Regions from separate parts of the Limimaricola sp. AA108-03 genome, predicted to be linked through region 2. Evidence: riboswitches for the same ligand, from Rfam matches in the RefSeq annotation. Region 2 holds a riboswitch; each other region holds the start of a gene.
The links. A riboswitch is a leader RNA that binds a small molecule or an ion and turns the genes downstream of it on or off. The one in region 2 is predicted to bind cobalamin.
Positions count from the first base shown of each region.

Region 1 (6,558 bases), on a different replicon from region 2:
CACCCCGGAGAACGCCACCATGACCCCGGTCAGCAGGGCGCCCGCGACAAACACCTCGAGCCGGAACCGCGACACCGCGATACCCAGGGTCGCGGCGGTCTCGTCCCCGATCGTCATGGCGTCGAGATCCTGCGCCCTGAGCCAAAGCCACGGGCCGCAGAGCGCGAGCACGAGGGCGGGGAAAGCCAGATGCGACCATTGCGCCAGACCAAGACCGCCCAGCATCCAGAACAGCGCGGTGTGCGAGGCGCGCGGATCGCCGAGGAAGATCATCGCGTTGGCCCCGGCCATCACGATGAAGGACACCGCCACTCCGGCGAGCACCAGCCGTTCTGCCGAGGCCGCGTCCGCGAGACGTGCCACGCCGAGCACCAACGCCATCGCACCGAGGGCGCCGGCGAAGGCGAAGATCGGCACGGTGGCAAGGCCGAGGATCATCCCGGTGTGCAGCAGCGCGGTGATCGCGCCGAAGGCCCCGCCGGAGGAGATGCCGAGCAAATGCGGGTCCGCCAGCGCGTTTCGCGTGACGGCCTGCAAGACCGCGCCCACCAGCGCCAGCCCCGCACCCACAAGCCCGGCAAGGATCGCCCGCGGCATTCTCAAGTCCCAGACGATGGCCTCGTGACCAGCCGGCCAAGTGACCTGGACCAGGCCCGGCATGAGTTGGTTCGCGATGACACCCCAGACCGTCCGGGCCCCAACGGACACCGCGCCGACACCCACGGCGAAAGTGAAGGAGAGCCCGAGCGCCAGAACCGCAAGCCCGAGCGCGGCCGGAAACATACGCGCCCGCCGGGCCGGAGCCCGGCCTGCGATCGACAGGGAGATATCCGTCATCCCCCCGCCTCGGCGAAGGCCCGGGCCAGCACGCCCACCGCCTCGATGTTGCGCGGGCCCGGCGTGGCAGCCACATAGTCGAGGGTGACGAAATTGTCCTCACGCACGGCGGTCATGCCCGCGAAGGCCGGGTTCGATATCAGGAATTCGCGCTTCTGGGCGGCGGTGACCTCGCCGTAATCGACGATCAGGATCATCTCCGGATCGCGCGCGATCACCTCCTCCCAACCGACCGTCGCCCAGCTCTTCTCGAAATCGTCCACGACGTTGACGCCGCCCGCCGCTTCGATGAGCGCGGTGGGCATGGCGTAGCGCCCGGCCGTGAACGGCGTGTCCTCGCCGCTGTCATAGACGAAGACGCGAAGCGGCCTGGCGCCGTTCCCGGCAGCGTCCTTCTGCCGGGCGAGATCCTCGCGCCAGTCGGCTACCAGCCCCTCGGCCCGCTCCGCGACGCCAAAAATCGTCCCGAGGTTGCGAATGTCGGTATAGAGATCCTCGAAGCTCGCCTTGGGCTTCTCCATCACATGCGCGCAGCTCTCGGCGAGTTCGTAGACCGCGATGTCGAAAGGCGCGAGCGTGTCGGGCGTCACTTCGCCGCCGACATTCATGCCGTAGTTCCAGCCGGCAAAGTAGAAGTCGGCATTTGCCCCCAGCAGCACCTCGCGGCCAGGATATTGCGGCGATAGTTCCGGCAGCGTCTCGACATCGGCGCGCAGCCGCTCGTCGAGGGTCTTCCATCCGGAGACACCGGTGTAGCCGACCATGTGATCGCGCAGTCCGAGCGCCAGCATCATCTCGGTCAGGTTGACATCATTCGACACCGCGCGCTCCGGCGCGGCTTCGAAGGTGATCTCCCGGTCGCAGCTCTGCACGGTCACGGGGAAGGCCTGAGCCGCGGCAGGGGCGGCCAGGAGAAAGGCGACAGGAAGGATTCGGAAAGTCATGGGTCAGTAGGTCCGTTCAGAGGCGGCGAGCGAGTAGGTGAAGCGGGTGCGCCCCGAGGGTTCGAGGCGTTCGCGGCGGGCGGTAACGGAAAAAGCGTGGGCCACGGTCGCCGCATCGAGTGCGACATCCGGCGTCCCATGCGCGATTATCTGACCGCGCGAGAGCACCAGCACCTCATCGCAAAGATCGAAAGCGAGGTTCAGGTCGTGCAGGCTGGTGACGATGGTGACATCGAGGCCACGCAGCATCTCCAGCACCTCAAGCTGGTGGCGGATATCGAGATGGTTGGTGGGCTCGTCGAGGATGAGCACCTGCGGCTCCTGCACCAGCGCGCGCGCTACCATCGCGCGCTGTTTTTCTCCGCCAGACAGCGTGCCGAGACGGCGCTCGGCCAGCCCAGCAAGGTCGAGCCGGTGCAGCGCCGCTTCGACGATTCCGGCCTCGCGTGTGCCGGGACCCGAAAGGCCGCGGCGATGCGGCACCCGTCCCAGTCCCGCGATCTCACGCACACTCAGCGCGAAATCCGTCGGTTGCTCTTGGAGCACAGCGGCGACCCGGCGCGCAGCGGCCCGAGGCGTCATGCGCCACAGATCTTCGCCACCGATATGAACCTTTCCGCCATGGGGCCGATGAAACCGGTAGAGCAGCCGCAGCAGCGTCGACTTGCCGGCGCCGTTGGCGCCGACGATGCCCAGCGTCCGACCGGCGGCCAGCTCGAAGCTCACGCCCTTGAGGATCGCCGGCCCATGACGCGGCCCCCAGCTCAGATCGCTGGCGGAGATGGACGCGGCGGTCATTGCCGAACCCGCAGAGCGGCGTGGGTCACGCGGGGCGGGAACACCACCTCGGGTTCAATCCGGAGCGACACGCGGCCGCGCCGTGCGCGCCAGACGACCCGCCGGCCGCAGCCGTCGAGCCGCGTCGTTCCGGTCAGCTCGAAGCCGGGACCGGCGGCCACGGCAGCGAGGTCGACGGCCCGCCCGAGTTGTCTCGACAGTCTATGGGCGCAGCAACAGCTTGCTCGCGAGGTCGCGCCCGCTTTGCAGGTGGTGTTCGATCTGGTCCGGTCCATGCAGCCCTCCGCGCATTCGCGGGGCTTGCGCACAGAGGGACCGGCGATTTCGGTGCGGCAGTTGCCGACGAGCCATCATGGCCTCCTGTCCGGGACACCCCGCCCGGGTTGAGTGACATCAGCGATGGCAGGTCTCCTGACTTGCGGGTCTACGCTTTTCCGAACCTTCCCGGGCTGTGGAACCCAGTGGTCTTCTCGGAAACGCTCGCCGCTCACAGTTGCGGGGGCAGTCACGGATTCGGCGCCTGTTGGCTACACCTCACCGTATTCCCTTTTCATCCCGCGTCGCCCTCAAGGGCCAACGGGAACCATCACCGCAAAGGGATGGCACGCTTTTCCCCTCGAAGGCAATGTCCAATCACGTGCCGGGGGCATCGAAGGCAGGTGATCTTGGAGGAGCGCGTATGCCTGCAATCGGGAGGGTCCGGGTTCTCGGCTTAGGCTGTCCTTGCCCAAGCCGCTAAGCCTCTGACCAAATTCGGAATGCGGTGGAGGAGCGATGTCTGTTTGCCACTGACTGACGGACTGTCAGCCTGCGAATGGCATGCCAAGAAAGGCGATGAGAACTCCAAGCACACCAAGTGCTGCGAAGCCTGTAGCGCCGGCGACGCGGCCAGAAATCCAGTAGCCGGCCGCCGCTACCGCGCTTTGCAGCGCGTAATATCCAGCGAAAGCCCGAGAGGCGATGGTGATGATCTCGAAAACATTCGCTGACCATGTCAGAACGAGACTGATGCCGGCCAGAAGAACGTAGCCGGTTCGCGGGGCGATCTTGCCGCCCGTGAGTTCGTGCAGAAGGCCGCCCGAGCCGGCCGTGTCGGCCACTGCCGCACTGAACTGGGCGGCCAATGCGGCACTTACCAGAAGTGCCGGAAGCACTGGCGCAACCAATTCCATGAGCGAGATGATGGCCGTCTCCCTTTGCGGGATCGTTCCCGCGGGGAAAAGAAAGCTCAGAAGAAGGATGTAGACCATATAGATGCCGGCGGAGACCCACTGCGCGCGGCTCATGGAGGCGATCCGGGTCTGTGGATCATAGTCCTCGCCAAGGTAGCGGGACGTTTCGAAGCCTTGGACCGTAACCAGTAGCCCGAAGATCAGCCACACCGCGTTCCAGCCAGTAGTTTGGATCGGGTTCAAGATTAGATCGCCCGCGGCGAAGCGATCACCGAAATGGATGCCGAGGCCGAGTAGGAGGCCGGCGATGATGGCGAGCTTGAGAGACACGGAAATCTTTTCCAGCCCCTCGAGCGCGGAAAAGCCCCGCGTCCAACCTATGAATGCGATGAAGAGCAACGCGGCAGTGGCAACTATCCGGGCCGTGGCCGGATCGTCATGCGCCGTAAGGCTGACGGAAAAAGCACCCAGCAGGTTCAGGTAGTAGGCGACTGAAACTGCGTAGGCCGTCGCCAGAACCCATGAGGCCGCGCGGTCCAGAACTCGTTCCGCCACGGAGCGCTCTCCGACCTCCGCAATCCGAGCGATATTACGGCGGATGGCCGCCCCGAACAGAATTGCCACTGTGCAAAGCGCCGCCATTGCGATCGGAGCCAGATACCCGAAGCTGGCATCGAGGATCGGACCGATCACGAGAAACCCGCTGCCGATTATCGAAGCGAGGGGTGTCACGGTAGCGCGCCACCCCTTCGAATCGCTAAGACGCGGATGGAAGAGGATGGCCGCGACCAGGCCAGTCGTGGCGATGATCGCGGCGTTGTTCATCCGCTGCCGGCGGGGTCGCGTTTGCCGGCAGCGATGGTCGTGCCGGTCCACGCGGGCGGGTCCGAGGCAGGGAAAGACTCGAGGCAGGCCTCGAGCACGGGGTCCTCAATATCGTTCTGCTCGCCAGCGTTGCTGTTCCAAGCCACCGATGCATCGCCGCCATCCGGAGCAGATGCAATCGTCGGGTGACGCTTGGTCTCGACACCGCGAGTGGCCGCTGTGTCATGACCTTTTTTGCCTGGAGCCTGTTCCCACCAATAGCGCTGTGGAGCGATGCCGGGGTCCATAGCAGGTGCCTCGAGGACGACATACTTCCAATCGTTCCGTTCGGCATGGGCGATGGCGCTGTCCCGATCCGGGAACGTCAGGCGGATCGGGCGGTAGGCGTCCGCACTTGCGGTCCAGCCCATCAGCGGCTCGATCTGCGGCGGCCTGCTCGGTTCGAACTCGAGCACCCAATGCCGGGGCCGCAGCCCGCGCTGCTTGACCGATCGGGCCGGTCGGTAGATGACCGCCATGGGGACATCGGCGGACCGAAGGTCGGTGCCGGGGATCTTCGGCCGGAATGGCGGGCGGTTGTGACGTTGTAGCCGAAACATTGCATTCTCTCCTTTCCCTTACGCGGTTGCACCCGCGTCTGCCTTGAGCCCGCGGCCGCGCAACTTCAGTCCCAGCAGGATCATCACGACGCCGAAGATTGCGGCATAGACGCCGAGGAGCCAGCCGAGGGCCAGAAGGCTTTCCGTCGGGCGGATGGTCAGAAACCACACGACCACGACACCCAGCAGCACCGAGAGGGCTCCGCTGAGACCCAGCCAGATCTCGCCTTCAATCTCCCTGCGCAGCCGGATCGCCGTCGTGATCTCGAGTATGCCCGAGAACACCGACCAGAAGGCGATGCTGGCCCAGAGGAAGACGGCGAGCACCAACGTCGCGACAAAGGGCGTCACCAGCACCACGAGGCCGGTCAGGATGCCCAGGACGCCGCTGACCGCAAGCCATCCCCAGCGTTCACCTTTGCGGATATTCCGCACCGCCGAGATCAGGCCGAAAACGCCATCTGCGAAGGCGAAGGCGCCGAAGACGAGGGTCAGGGTAAAGACCGCCTCGGCCGGCATCAGCCAGGCCAAAACGGCGATGATGAGCGCAACCATGCCTCGCAGAACGAAGGCCCACCAGTTGCGCGACAGAGTGCAGACCGTGTCTGCATCGAAAACCTTGTCGGTCATGGCGTTCTCCTCCTTTCGGTCCCGGCGGCACCCGGGCCGCCGGGAGTTTTCCCATCACTTTGTGGGCGCCTCCTCGGGCGCGCCGCCACTTGCACTTGATGCGTCAGTCTCTGCCGCATCATCTTTCGCGTCGGTGTCTTGAGTATCCGCCTCGGGTTCCTGACGCTCCAGTTTGTCGAAGACGATCTTCTGTTCGTCGCTCGACCAGGAGACGCGGACACGGTCGCCATCCTCGATCCGGCCGCCCAGCAGTTCGCGGGCCAGTTCCGTCTCGAGTTCCGACCGGATGAGACGGCGCAATTCGCGGGCGCCGAATTCGGGCCGGAAGCCCACGGCGGCGAAGTGATCGACGACGCTTTCGTCGTGCTCCACCTCCACGCCCTGCGTGAGCGCCGTGCGGGCGACGCGCTTGAGTTGCAGCTCGACGATCTGCCGGATCTCCGACTGGTTCAGCGAGTGGAACACGATGATCTCGTCGATCCGGTTGATGAATTCCGGCCGGAAGTGGTGCCGGAGCACCTCCATCAGCTCGGCTTTCTGCTTGGTCTCGTCGAATTCCTTCGTGCCCCGCTTCTTCAGGTTCTTCTGAATGATGTCGGAGCCGAGGTTCGAGGTCGCGATAATGATAGTGTTGGTGAAGTCCACCACACGGCCCTTGCCGTCGGTCAGGCGGCCATCATCGAAAACCTGAAGCAGGATGTTGTAGACGTCCGGATGCGCCTTCTCGATCTCGTCGAGCAGGATCACCGAATA
Region 1 covers NZ_CP193762.1:25,415-31,972, reverse strand. The annotation lists gene ACRAQ3_RS20700 (FecCD family ABC transporter permease) at 1-783, opposite strand, end outside; gene ACRAQ3_RS20695 (ABC transporter substrate-binding protein) at 834-1,781, opposite strand; gene ACRAQ3_RS20690 (ABC transporter ATP-binding protein) at 1,785-2,579, opposite strand; gene ACRAQ3_RS20685 (hypothetical protein) at 2,576-2,854, opposite strand; cobalamin riboswitch at 2,964-3,182, opposite strand; gene ACRAQ3_RS20680 (hypothetical protein) at 3,383-4,576, opposite strand; gene ACRAQ3_RS20675 (NADH dehydrogenase ubiquinone Fe-S protein 4) at 4,573-5,175, opposite strand; gene ACRAQ3_RS20670 (HdeD family acid-resistance protein) at 5,194-5,805, opposite strand; gene ACRAQ3_RS20665 (ATP-dependent Clp protease ATP-binding subunit) at 5,860-6,558, opposite strand, start outside.
Region 1: linked by a shared signal. The riboswitch ahead of ACRAQ3_RS20685 (hypothetical protein) and the one ahead of ACRAQ3_RS15920 (iron chelate uptake ABC transporter family permease subunit) in region 2 are both predicted to bind cobalamin.

Region 2 (6,558 bases):
AGGACCAGGGACATCACCGCCAGGGCACCGTCGCGGGTCAGAAGCCCGGCTGCGAACAGGGCAATGACGGCGGACGCGATGGAACCCGAGGTCGGCACGATCTCCATCACAGGCATGAAGAGGGTGAGACACAGGATCAGGATCAGCGGCAACCATAGCCACGGGCGATGGAAGAGAAAGGTCAGGCGGGGCTTCAGGTAACGCTCGACGAAGTGGACAGGCCTGCGCAGCCAGCCGATCCCTTTGCAGAGCTTGGCGGCCGACATATGCCGACGGGTGATGAATTCCGGCAGCCAGAGACATTTGCGCCCGATCATCATCTGCACGACGAGGATGAAGACGATCGCCGCCACCACGGTCGTGATGCCGGGAATGGCGCTCGCCGGCGACGTCGAGATCAGCGAGAAGACCAGCATCAGGGAGGCGAACGACTTGTGTCCCAGCTTCTCGATCACGTCGGAGATCGCGATGCTGTCCCCTTGGACCGAGCTTTCCAGCTGGTCGAGAACCTCGCTGAGAGCACGCCTGCGTTCGTCTGCCATGGGGACCTCGGAAAATCCGGTTCGGTTACGGCACTCAACGGCACGGGCCGTCGCCGAGTTTCCAAAGCCACTTCGATAAGTCACGGCGCGAGATGGCTCGTCCAAGGGCAAGTCACGGGCAACTTCTGCAAGGCAGGCCGGCCTTGCCCCAAAGCCTGCCCGGCGACCGGCATGTTGCGGAATGATATCCGGTGTGCTCTGCCGTCGCGTTGCGACCACTGATCGGCGGAATGGCCAGTGAACTGAACCCAAGCACGATGCCCTTGCTGCACGCAGCGTTCCTGATGGAAGGACCTTTCCTCATCGCATGGGTGGCCCCGCGCGCGCAGGCTTTCCTCCTCTACGCCGTGTTTTGGCGGTTCCAGGCAATCGAGGACCAAAGCGAGATGCCAATCAGCACGGCCCCGGCCAGCCCGGTGATGACCTCCGGAATGTGAACCAGGGACTGGGCGAACATCACGACCGACAGGGCGATGATCGCGTAGAACGCGCCATGTTCGAGATACCGATACTGGGTCAAGGTACCGTTCTCGACGAGCATGATGGTCATCGAGCGGACAAATATTGCGCCTATGCCCAGCCCGATCGCGATCACGAACAGGTTCTGGCTCAAGGCGAAGGCCCCGATCACACCGTCGAACGAGAACGACGCATCCAGAACCTCAAGGTAGAGAAAGGCGCCGAGCCCACCTTTCGCCCCGGCCGTCGCCGCTTCGCGGGAATGGTCGAGGAGCCCTCCGACGACCTCGACGCACAGGAACGTCAGAAGCCCCCAGATGGCCGAGCGAAAGAAGATCTCGCTCTGCGCCTCTTGCAGCTGACTTGAAAAAGCGAGCACGAGCAGCAAAACGATGGCCACTTCCACCCCGCGGATGGTGGCATACTGCGCCATCTTGCGCTCGAACCACCGCACCCAGTGCACGTCCTTCTCCTTGTCGAAGAAGAAGGACAGGCCGACCATCATCAGGAAGGTGCCGCCGAAGGCGGCGATGGGCAGGTGCGCCTCCTGCATGATGCGGGCGTATCGATCGGGGTCCGACGCGGCGAGAACGACCGCTTCCCAAGGCCCGATCCGCGCTGCGATGACGACGATCAGCAGCGGGAACACGATCCGCATGCCGAATACGGCGATGAGGATGCCCCAGGTCAGGAAGCGGTGCTGCCATTCCGGCGTCATCTGCTTCAGCTTGTTGGCATTCACGATCGCATTGTCGAAAGACAGGCTGATCTCGAGAACCGCGAGCACCGCGCAGATCATGAAGACCGTCGCCATTCCGCCCAGGGTGCCGGAGGACTGCCAGCCCAGGGCGGCCCCCAAGGCGAGACCAATCGCGGTGACGGCGAAGGCCCAGCGAAAGTGGCGCAGAACGCCCCGCTGCGATGGGCCTGCCCCTCCGTGGGAGGCAGGCGTGCGAGTATGAGACATGGCGGGAATCCTGATGAAGGCAGATCGATTTCGATGCCGACATCACGGAAGCGCCGTCACTTCCGCCAGAGGGGCCCGGTCATCGGGTTCGTGCTGCATGCTTAGGGGTATTTCGGAAAAGCGCAAACGGTTCCGGGACGCGAAACTGTCAACGGCGAACTCAAGACCGGCCACACCGATATCCAGTATTCAGGGCTCTAGGCTGTCGGCAAGCGCCATGGCCCCTGCGTTTACCCCATAGCTAGCGCACGGCGTGCCGTACCAGACTGGGAAGCCAGTTCCCTTACCGAGGATCATGGGCGACGGCCATTCGAACACAGGTATTCATGCACAGTCTATCGCACGGCCTTCGTCGACGACGTCAATGCTCGATCCTTGGCAGGAACCATGCCAGAAGGCCGGCCAAGGGCAGGAAGGCGCAGATCTGGTACAGCGTCTCGACGCCATAGCTGTCGGCCAGAACCCCGAGCATCGCGGCGGCAATACCGGCCAGGCCGAAGTTCAGGCCGTAAAACAGCCCGCCGATGAGCCCGATGCGGTTCGGCAGGAGCTCCATCGCGTAGATCAGAATCGAGGCAAAGGCGCTGGCCATGATGAGATTGATCATCACCGTCAGCACACCGGTCCAGAACAGGTCGACATGGGGCAAGAGCAGGGTCAGTGGCAGCGGACCCAGGATCGAAATCCAGATGATGCGATACCGTCCGATGCGGTCTCCGACGATGCCACCGATCAGGACGCCAATGGCGGCGGCCAGCAAGAAGACGAACAGCATCATCTGGGAGGTGCGGATCGACACCTCGAACTGCTCGATGAGATAGAACGTGTAGAAGGACCGGAAGCTCTCCCCATAGGCGTTTTTGATGAACATCAGCAGCGTCAGGACGACGAGGCCGACCGCAACGGTCGAACGCGAATGCTGGGGCGCGTCGGAGCCTTTCTTGATCTGGGCACGAAGCTGGGCGAATGCGGCGCTGATCCGGGCCTGTTGACGGCCGATCCACGTCAGCAGGATCATCGCGGTCAGAGCTGCCAGGGCGAACCAGGCGAGGCTTGGTTGCCCCCATGGGACAACGATGAAGGCAGCCAGCACGGGGCCGAGAGCGCCACCGGTCTGCCCGCCGACCTGAAAGATGCCTTGCGCCAACCCCTGCCGGCCGCCGGCCGCATAGCGCGCGGTTCGGGTTGCTTCGGGGTGGAAGATGGAGGACCCGATGCCGATGAGTGCCACCGACATCAGGATCATCGCGTAGCTCGCCGCGAAGGCGAGGCTGATCAGTCCCGTGAGGGTGAACATCATACCCGCGACGGGCGAATAGGGCGCCGGGCGCCGGTCCGTGACCATTCCCACGACCGGCTGTAGCAGGGCGCCGGCGACCTGAAAGGTCAGGGTGATCATCCCGATCTGGGCGAAGTCCAGCGCGTAGGAGGCTTTCAGGATCGGGTAGACGGCCGGGATCAGCGACTGCATCAGGTCGTTGAGGAGATGCGTGATCCCGAGAACGGACAGAACCGCCAGGTAGGTTCCAGAACGAGCCGCAGCTGTCATGACGTCGCCTCCATCCGAACCCTTTAAGCCGGGTGACCATATGCGCGGCACCGGCGACCGCAAGGGGCAGGAGTTGCAACAGGTCAGGTTGGGCTCGCCTCCCAAGAGGGGCGTGTGTGTCGTTTGACGGCCGTCTTCCACGGCAGGGTGAGGGGGCCACAAGCTCAGGCCGCCTCGGGCCGCCGCGCCTCGGCCCGGATGTTCAGGTAGTTGCCGCCGAGGATCAGCGTGACGCCGATCAGCATCAGGAGCCCGATGGGTTCGTCGTAGAGCACCAGCCCGACCACCGCGATGACCGGCAGGCGAAGGAAGTCGAACGGCATCACCAAGGTCGCGGGCGCAAGACGCAGCGCGTTGGCGATGCAGAAATGCGCGCCCAGCCCGGCCGCGGCAATCACGCCGATCCAGGGCAGGGCCGCCTGCGAGGGGGCGGCGATGTCGCCGTCGAACCCGGCGCAGGCAAAGCCGAGCACCGTCTGGCTTACGGTCATCCACCACAGGATGCAGGCCACCGGGGCCTCCGTCGTAAGGCGCCGGGTCAGCATGTAGGTCAAGGCAAATCCCAGGGCGCAGCCCGCCGCGGCCAGAAGCGCGGGGCTGAGCGGGGCGGCGCCGGGACGCGCGACCATCACGATCCCGAGGAAGCCGAGGATCGCCGCGATGGCGCGCGGCCGCGTCAGCTTTTCGCCCAGAAGCAGCGGCGACAGCACCAGCACCCAGAGCGGTGCGGTGAACTCGAAGGCGAAGACCTGCGCCAAGGGCAGCGAGGCCAGCGCATAGAACCACAGGTTCTGGGCGCCGAAATGGGCAATGTTGCGCGCCAGATGCAGGCCGGGGCGGCGCGGCGTCACCTCGTGCCAGCGGCGCCCGAGGCTCAGGACAATGGCAACGATCGCCATGCCGATCAGCGACCGCCACGCCATGATCTCGAAGGTGTCGAGCTCGATCGACACGGCCCGGCCCGCAATCGCCATCGAGGTGAAGGCCGTCACCGCGCCCATCATCCACAGGGCGGCATAGAGCGGCGCGGTGCCCGATGGCCGGGCGATGCTGGGGGTCATCTTCGCGTGCTCCTCAACCGCAGCGTGGGTCCTCGCGCTTCACTAGCGCAGGGCGACGGGCTTTCCCAGCTCTGCAAGCACGTGCACTGGGGACAGGGCCGTCATCACCGTTCAACAGCGCTCACAGTCAGTGAACAACGATCGCTCGCCTATCGCCGCCCCAGCAGCCAGACGATAAACAGCCCGCCCACGAAGCCGGTGACCACGCCAACCGGCAGTTCCTGCGGCGCCCTCAGGATGCGGGCAACAAGATCGCCCCAGATCAGTACCAACGCGCCGAGCAGCGCCGACAGCGGCAGCACCCGGGTGTTGCCGCCGCCGACCATCATGCGCGCGAGATGGGGGACCATCAGCCCGACAAAGCCGATCACCCCCGGAAAAAGCGACCATCACGCCGGTCAGCAACGCACCCACGCTGAAAACCTAGAGCCTGAACCTTGCAACCGGAATACCGAGCGTTGCGGCGGTTTCGTCACCGATCGTCATTGCGTCAAGATCCTGTGCCCTGAGCCATAGCCATGGTCCGCAGAGGGAGAACACGAGGGCGGGGAACACCAGGTGCGACCATTGCGCCAAGCCGAGACCACCCAGCATCCAGAACAGTGCGGTATGCGAAGCGCGCGGATCGCCAAGGAAAATCATCGCATTGGCTTAGGCCATGACGACCATTCCGGGGCCATGACACCCAGTGGTATCCTCGGTATCGCTCGCCGCTCATAGTTGCGGGGGCAGTCACGGAGTCGGCACCTGCTGGCTCCACGACACCGTATTCCCGTGTCACCCCGCGTCGCCTTCGAAAACCATCGTGGGACGAGATGCCATGCTGCGCCCGCGAAGAGCATGGCATGATCTGCACGTAATATCTGTTTTAACGGGGGACTTTGTAAGTTCTGCGCATCGGTGCCTGCCAATGCTGTGTCGGGCGGCCAGCCTCAAAGACTGTAAGGCGGGTGGTATTCAGGCCATCAATCGTTGGAGGGGTAAGCCGCTCCACGACGGCCGTTCTCCGAATGGGACAGGTCGACGACCTACCCATAGCCCGCTGACGGCCCTGCACACGAATGCCCAAGGAGGGGGCCGGCCCCTCCCCTTGCGGATCAGAGGAGAGGCCGGGGCAATTCCGGCATGGAACAGGAAGAAGCTTACCCGACGCACGGCGGTTGGCAAGGCGGGCGAGAGGGCACACCGCGCGATTTATGTCGCATGAGCTCTTGGGCCGCTCGCACAACATCCCTCTTTGCCGTTTCTCCTAGGGTGACGGATCTATGCAAGAACCGGATCCTTTTGTCTTGCGAACCGTTCGGCGGGAGATCCTGCAACCGGAGATACCGAGATGCCCACCAAGATTACCGTCTTGTTCTATTCCACCTACGGCACCAACCACGGTGTCGCGCTTGAAGCGGCCGGGGCAGCGGAAGCTGCTGGCGCCGAAGTGCGCATGCGCCGTTGCCGAGAGACGGCCCCGGCCGAGGTGGTGAACGGCCAAGATGCTTGGCGCGAGCAACTCAAGCGGATGAAAGACATTCCCGAAGCATCGCTAGACGACATGGAATGGGCCGACGGCTACTTCATCTCCGTACCAACGCGCTTCGGTGTCCCCGCCAGCCAGTTCCGGGCATTCGTCGACACGTTGGGGCCATTGTGGCAATCGGGCGCACTGGCAAACAAGGCCGTGACCGCGACCACATCCGCACAGAACCCCCATGGCGGACAGGAGACGACGATCCAATCGATTTACGTCACTGCCATGCACTGGGGGGCCGTGATCGTGCCACCAGGTTATTCGGACCCGATCAAGTTCGAGGACGGCGGCAACCCCTATGGCTATTCCTGCACGCCCGGTCCGCTGGACGAGACAGGCAAGAAGTCTGTGGCGTTCCAAGCGCAGCGACTAGTGAAATACGCCGAGAAGCTGATGCAGTGAGGAGCGCGCCCTGAAGCAGGATGTGCTGGCCCGTCCCACATGGTTACTACGCTCCC
Region 2 covers NZ_CP193756.1:61,319-67,876, reverse strand. The annotation lists gene ACRAQ3_RS15945 (exopolysaccharide biosynthesis protein) at 1-542, opposite strand, end outside; gene ACRAQ3_RS15940 (DUF475 domain-containing protein) at 883-1,968, opposite strand; gene ACRAQ3_RS15935 (MFS transporter) at 2,330-3,517, opposite strand; gene ACRAQ3_RS15930 (DMT family transporter) at 3,682-4,578, opposite strand; gene ACRAQ3_RS15925 (iron chelate uptake ABC transporter family permease subunit) at 4,728-4,949, opposite strand; gene ACRAQ3_RS15920 (iron chelate uptake ABC transporter family permease subunit) at 5,002-5,220, opposite strand; cobalamin riboswitch at 5,181-5,398, opposite strand; gene ACRAQ3_RS15915 (NAD(P)H-dependent oxidoreductase) at 5,912-6,502, shown strand.

Region 3 (6,558 bases), on a different replicon from region 2:
AGACCGGCATCGGGTTCAGCCCGGCCCGCAGCAGGGCCCGCACCAGCCGGTCGATCGGCGCCAGCTGCGCGCCTTGCAGCAGCGCCCGGTAGAATACGACCGGCACCACCGGGGCATTTTCGGCCCAGGCCTCGCGCAGCCGGTCGAGATCGGCGATGCCGAGGCCGGGCCAGTAGAGACCGGCGCGCAGCAGCGGGCGGGCGGCCTGTGGCGGCTCGGTGCCGTCGAGCATGTGCTTCGCATGGGCGAGGAATGCGGTCGCATTCTCGGGGCCGCCCTCGACGAGGTAGGACCACAGCGCGTCGTAATCCGCAGGTTTCACGGTTGACAGCTCGCGCAGCTCGGGGTCGGGCTTGTCGTCGCCGGGCAGGGCGGCGAAGGGCACGCCCGCCTCGGCCAGCCGCGCGGCGTATTGCACCAGCCCGTATTTCCAGTAGCCTGCGCCGCCGAGCACGCGCGCCACGACGAGGCGCGATCTCGTCGCGCAGTCGTCGAGATGCAGGTCCACCGACATCGGATGCTGCAGATGCATCAGGCTCGCCAGCCGCAGATCGGGCGCGTCGGGCATCGAGGCCCGCGCCGCGCTCAGCGCGGCGAGCTCGGTGTCGGCGGCGGAGATGACGACGAGGTCGCCGGGCGTCTGGCCGAGATCGACGGCCTCGGTGCCGTCGGAGACGGTGCCCGGCGTGGCGGCGAGAAGATGCATGGCGGCCCTTTCGTGAACGCTTGCGAAGCCCCGCGCGTTGGGGCAGGGAACGGCACCCCCCAGTTACAGGAGCGGATGATGGATTACAGCAAGTCGGGCGGGCCTCGTCAGGGCCGCAACGCGCCCAAGCACCGCGAGCACAACGAGCGCGGTACCGAGAAGACCCCCTATGACAAGCGCGACGACAAGGCCGACCTGCTCAAGCGCATGAAGGAAGCGGCTAAGAAGGCCGCCGGGAAGGCGCCCGAGCCCAAGGGCTGAAGTCACAGCCGCTTCTCCATGAAGACGCTCGACCCGTTCTCAGCGTAATCGCCGAACGGGCCCCGCACGGCGAAGCCGTGCCTTGCATAGAGACGATGGGCGGCGGCCAGCTTGTCGCCCGTCTCCAGCCGGATAAGCGGCAGCGCCTCGTCGCGGGCCGTCCGCTCCAGCCGGTCGAGGAGCAAGGCGCCCACGCCGCGACTACGCGCCGCCTCGGCCACGAAGACCGATTTCAGCTCGCCATAGCCCGGTTTCACGTGAAGCGCGCCGCAGCCCAGCGGCGCGTCGTCCTCGTAGGCCGCGAAGAAGCGGATATCGGCGGCGTCGAGCGCCTCGATCGGCAGGAAGTGGTTTTCCTCGGGCGGGTAGAGAGAGCGCATCAGCGCCTGGCTCGCCTCGACCAGCGCGCGCGGACCGGGATCGGTCGCGCGCGCCCGTTTCACGGTGACGCTCACGCCGCCAGCGCGGCCTCGATCGCCGCGCGGTCGAGCCCTGCCTCGCCGATCACCACCAGCCGGGTCTCGCGGGGGTCGGCACCGAAGGGACGGTCGAAATGGGTGTCGACGCGCGGACCCACCGCCTGCAGCGTCAGCCGCATCGGCTTGCCCGTCACCGCGACGAAACCCTTGAGCCGCAGGATGTCATGCGCGCGGATCACCTCGGCGACCTGCGCGGCAAAGGCCTTCGGATCGGTTACCTCGGGCCGCGTCACCACGAAGCTCTCGAACTCGTCATGGCCGTGATGGTGCGCGGCGTCGTGGTGATCGTCGTGCTCGTCGTCGTGATCATGGTGGTGATGCACCTCGTGGCGCGCCTCCATGTCGGCCTCGGCCGCGGCCCCCTGTCCGAGCAGCACCTCGACGGGCAGCGCGCCCATCGCCGCGCGCACCACCTGCACGCCGGTGCGGGCCTCGGATTTGAGCTTCGCGGCCAGCGCCTCGGCTTCCTCCGCGCCCAGGAGGTCGGTCTTGTTGACGACGATCATGTCGGCGGCGGCGATCTGGTCCTCGAACAGCTCCGACAGCGGCGTCTCGTGGTCGAGCCCGTCATCGGCGGCGCGCTGGGCGTCGATCGCGGCGATGTCGTGGGCAAAGCGGCCCTCGGCCACCGCCTTGCCGTCGACCACGGTGACGACGCCGTCGACGGTCACGCGGGTCGAGATGCCGGGCCAGTTGAAGGCGCGGATCAGCGGCTGCGGCAGCGCGAGGCCGGAGGTTTCGATCACGATGTGGTCGACCGGCTCGTCGCGGTCGAGGAGCTTTTCCATGGTCGGGATGAAGTCGTCCGCCACGGTGCAGCAGATGCAGCCATTCGACAGCTCGACCACGTCCTCGTCGCGGCAGCTCTCGATGCCGCAGCCCTTGAGGATGCCACCATCGACGCCGAGATCGCCGAATTCGTTGATCACGAGCGCGATGCGCTTTCCGCGCGCGTTCTCGAGCAGGTGACGGATCAGCGTGGTCTTTCCGGCGCCGAGAAAGCCGGTGACGACGGTGGCGGGGATCTTTGCGGGCATCGGGGTCATCCGTTACTGGTCGGTGCCAAAGCACCGGGGGTGGAAATGGACTGCATCACGATCTGCGCGACCTGCGCTGCGCCGGGGCAGGCGCCACGTGGCGCGGCGCTGGCCGAGGCGGTGGCCGAGGGTCTGCGCGAGGGCTGCGTGCTGCGCCTCGTCGATTGTCTCAATCTGTGCCATTCGCCCGTAGCCCTGTCGATCCGGGGGGCGGGCAAGACGGCCTATCTCTTCTCCGGGGTGGACCCGGCCACGCAAGCGGCCGAGATCCGTGTTCTTGCCGATCTCTATGCCGAGGCGCCCGGCGGCGACATCACCGATGCGCGGCCGCTGGGCGGGCTCAGGCACCGGCTGGTGGGGCGCATTCCGGGCTAGGCCTCGCGCGACCAGATCCAGCCGGCAGCGAGACCGAGGAACGCCCAGGCAGCGGCCGAGACCCCGAGCGCGCGCGCCGAGAACATGGCAGCCAGCTCCGGTGCGGCGCTGCCGAAGTAGCGGTCGAGATGCGGCGCGCCGATCAGATGCGGCACGGCGATCAGCGCCACCCCGCCAGCGAGCCAGGCGGGGCCGCGACCGAAGGCCATCAGCGCGAGGCCCAGCGCGGTCGCGATCACGCAAAAGGCCCACCAGGTCTGGCGCTCGCCGATCTCGGCGGCAAAGGTGCCCGGCAGTTCCGGCGGCAGCCCGAAGGCCGGCGCCAGCGACAGCGCCACGAACCCGCCGAGCCCCCACAACAGCCCGCGCCGCGCATCCACCTCGACGCCGCGCCGGGCCGCGAGCGCGAAGCCCGCCGCCAGCACGAAGCCGAAGCCGATCCAGCCGATAATGTTGATGGCGAGCGTGCCCATATGGCGCCCCATGGCGTCGCCCAGCGGCGGCGCCCCGGCATCCGAGCCGATATGCCCATCCGTGAAATGCGCCCGCGCGCCGGACTCGTAGAGCTCGGCTTCCATCAGGAGGGGCACGACGAACCACAGCTGCAGGAGTGCGGCGAACACGCCTGCGGCCAGGCCGGCGAACAATGCGCTGGCCCCGATCTGTTTCAGCATGATCGTGCGATCAGTGGCAGGGAAAGCCGGTGGCGTGGCGCGAATCATGGGCCACGTCATGCATGCCGCCGGCGTGGCTGAAGCCCGCGGCGAAGATCAGCCCGAGGCCGAACACGGCGGCGAAGGCGATGGTGGCGATCTCGGAAAGCGCGCCCGAGGAAGCGATGGTCTTGGTCGTCATGTCAGTTCTCCTGTCCCGTCCACCCGACGGGGTCCTGGGTTTCATCGTGCAGGGCCGGTCTCCTGGCTCGCGGGTCGTGGCATCCCTCCACCTTCCCGGGATCTCTCCCAGTGGCTTCGAAGGGGCGCTCACCGCTTACAGTCGCGGGGGCGGCTGCGGCCGGGGGCCTCCTGACTGGATCGGCCCCTTCCGCATTCCCGATTTCCTCCCCTCGGGCGCTTCGCGTCGCATCGGGGAACCTTGCACCTTCGTTCTGCGCTGTCGCACCGCCCCGCGTCAAGCGCCAAGCCTTGGTCGAACGGCTCGGCCGTTGCGGGCGAAACGCGGCGGAACCCCGCGCGCAAAGGGCCGCGCGCGTTGACTTCGCGCCCCCCTTTCCCGCATAGGCGCGCGACCACGAGCGCGAACGAGGGCGGCTTTCATGCGATTCTCCCGGCTGCGGCTGAACGGCTTCAAGAGCTTCGTCGACCCGACCGATCTGGTGATCGATGACGGGCTGACCGGCGTGGTCGGGCCCAATGGCTGCGGCAAGTCGAACCTGCTGGAGGCGCTGCGCTGGGTGATGGGCGAGAACCGCCCCACCGCGATGCGCGGCGGCGGCATGGAGGACGTGATCTTCGCTGGCGCCGCGACCCGTCCCGCGCGCAACCACGCCGAGGTGACGCTCTCCATCGACAATGGCGAACGGCTCGCGCCCGCCGCCTTCAACGATTCCGACACGCTGGAGATCGTGCGCCGCATCACCCGCGATCTCGGTTCGGCCTACCGGCTCAACGGCAAGGAAGTCCGCGCCCGCGACGTGCAGATGCTCTTCGCCGACGCCTCGACCGGCTCGCAATCGCCCGCCCTCGTGCGGCAGGGCCAGATCTCTGAGCTGATCAACGCCAAGCCGACCGCGCGTCGCCGCATCCTCGAAGAGGCGGCGGGCATCTCCGGCCTGTACCAGCGCCGCCACGAGGCCGAGCTGAAGCTGCGCGGGGCCGAGCAGAACCTGTCCCGCGTCGACGACGTGGTCGAAAGCCAGGCGGCGCAGCTCGCGACGCTGGCGCGGCAGGCCCGCACGGCGGCGCGCTACCGCGAGATCGGCACGGCGCTGCGCGCGGCCGAGGGCCTGCTGTTGTGGCTGCGCTGGAACGCCTCCGAAACGATGCGCCGCGCCGCTGAGGAAGAACTGCGCGAGATGGCGCAGGCCGCGGCCCGGGCCGACGGGCTCGCTGCCCGCGCGGTCGAGGCGCGCGCCGCCGCCGAGGCCGCGTTGCCGCCCCTGCGCGAGGAGGCGACGATCGCCGCTGCCGTGCTGAACCGCCAGGAGGCCGAGCGGGATCGGCTGCTCGATCAGGAAAAGCGGGCGCGGGGGGCGATCCGGGCCCTTGGTGCGCGGATCGAACAGCTTGACCGCGACATGGAGCGCGAAAGCGTGCTCGACCGCGACGCGGGCGAGACGATGCGCGCGCTCGAGGCCGAGGCGGCGGAGCTGGCACAGGCCGGGCAGGGGCACGAGGCGCGGCTGGCGCAGGTCGAGGCGGTGGCCCGCGAGGCGGGCGAGATCCTGTCCGAGGCAGAGCACGCCCAAGGCCAGCGCACCGAGGACACCGCCCGGCTCGCGGCGCGGCATCAATCGGCGCAGCGGCTGGTGGCGGAGGCCCGGGCCCGCATCGCCAAGAGCGCCGAGGCGGCGACGCAGGCGAAGGCCCAGCTCGACGCCGCAGGCACCGCCGCGTCACAGGCCGAAACCGTGCTGGCTGCGGCCGTCGAGGCCGAGATGCAGGCGAAGGTCGCGGCCGAGGCCGCCGAGGCCGATCTGGCCCGGGCCGAGACGGAGCGCGCGCAGGCGCAATCCGACGAGGCCGAGGCGCGGGCCGCCCGCGCCGGCGTCGAGGGCGAGGCCAAGGCACTGCGCGCCGAGGTTGCCGGTCTGGCGCGCCTGGTCGAGCGCAGCGACGACAAGGGCCAGCAGCTTCTCGACCTGCTGAGGGTCGAGCCGGGCTTCGAAAAGGCGCTGGGCGCGGCGCTGGGCGACGAGTTGAAGGCCCCCTTGGTCGATGCACGCGGCACGACCGGCTGGGCCGAGCTGCCCGGTTACGACGCCGACCAGCCGCTGCCCGAGGACGCCGAGCCTTTGGCGGGCCTCGTCCATGCACCGGGCCTGCTGGGGCGCCGGCTGGCGCAGGTCGGCGTGGTCGCGCGGGATCGGGGCGCGGCGCTGCAGGGCTGCCTGAAGCCCGGCCAGCGCCTGGTCAGCCGCGAGGGCGATCTGTGGCGCTGGGACGGCTACCGCGCCGGGGCCGAGGACGCGCCCTCGGCGGCGGCGCTGCGGCTGGAGCAGATGAACCGACTCGCGGCGCTTCGCGGCGAGTTGGAGGTGATCGAGGCCAAGCTGGAAGAGCTGACCGAGCGCCATGCCGACGCGGCGGCCGCGCTGGAGCGCGCGAAGGAGGTCGATGCCCGCGCCCGCAGCACCCGCCGCGCGGCCGAGACGGCGCTTTCCGAGGCCGCGCGCGCGCTCAGCCGCGCCGAGGGCGAGAAGGGCCGTGCCCAGACCCGCCGCGATGCCGCGAGCGAGGCGATGGGCCGGCATGAGGCCGAGGGCCGCGCCGGACGCGAGGCGCTGGTCGAGGCCGAGGCCGGGCTGCGCGATCTCGATGATCTCGACGCGGCGCGCGAGGCCGTGGAACAGGGCCGCCAGTTGGTCGAGGCGGCGCGGATCACCATGATCACCCGCCGCTCCGAAGCCGACGAGATCCGCCGCAACGGCGAGGCCCGGGCGCGGCGCGCCGAAGCGGTGGCGCGCGAGCTCGAAGGCTGGCGCGAGCGCGCCGAGACCGCGCGGGGCCGGGTCGGCGAG
Region 3 covers NZ_CP193755.1:2,924,714-2,931,271, reverse strand. The annotation lists gene cobN (cobaltochelatase subunit CobN) at 1-706, opposite strand, end outside; gene ACRAQ3_RS14280 (hypothetical protein) at 785-967, shown strand; gene ACRAQ3_RS14275 (GNAT family N-acetyltransferase) at 970-1,422, opposite strand; gene cobW (cobalamin biosynthesis protein CobW) at 1,419-2,483, opposite strand; gene ACRAQ3_RS14265 (DUF1636 family protein) at 2,529-2,858, shown strand; gene ACRAQ3_RS14260 (CbtA family protein) at 2,855-3,532, opposite strand; gene ACRAQ3_RS14255 (CbtB domain-containing protein) at 3,543-3,713, opposite strand; cobalamin riboswitch at 3,749-3,971, opposite strand; gene ACRAQ3_RS14250 (chromosome segregation SMC family protein) at 4,135-6,558, shown strand, end outside.
Region 3: linked by a shared signal. The riboswitch ahead of ACRAQ3_RS14255 (CbtB domain-containing protein) and the one ahead of ACRAQ3_RS15920 (iron chelate uptake ABC transporter family permease subunit) in region 2 are both predicted to bind cobalamin.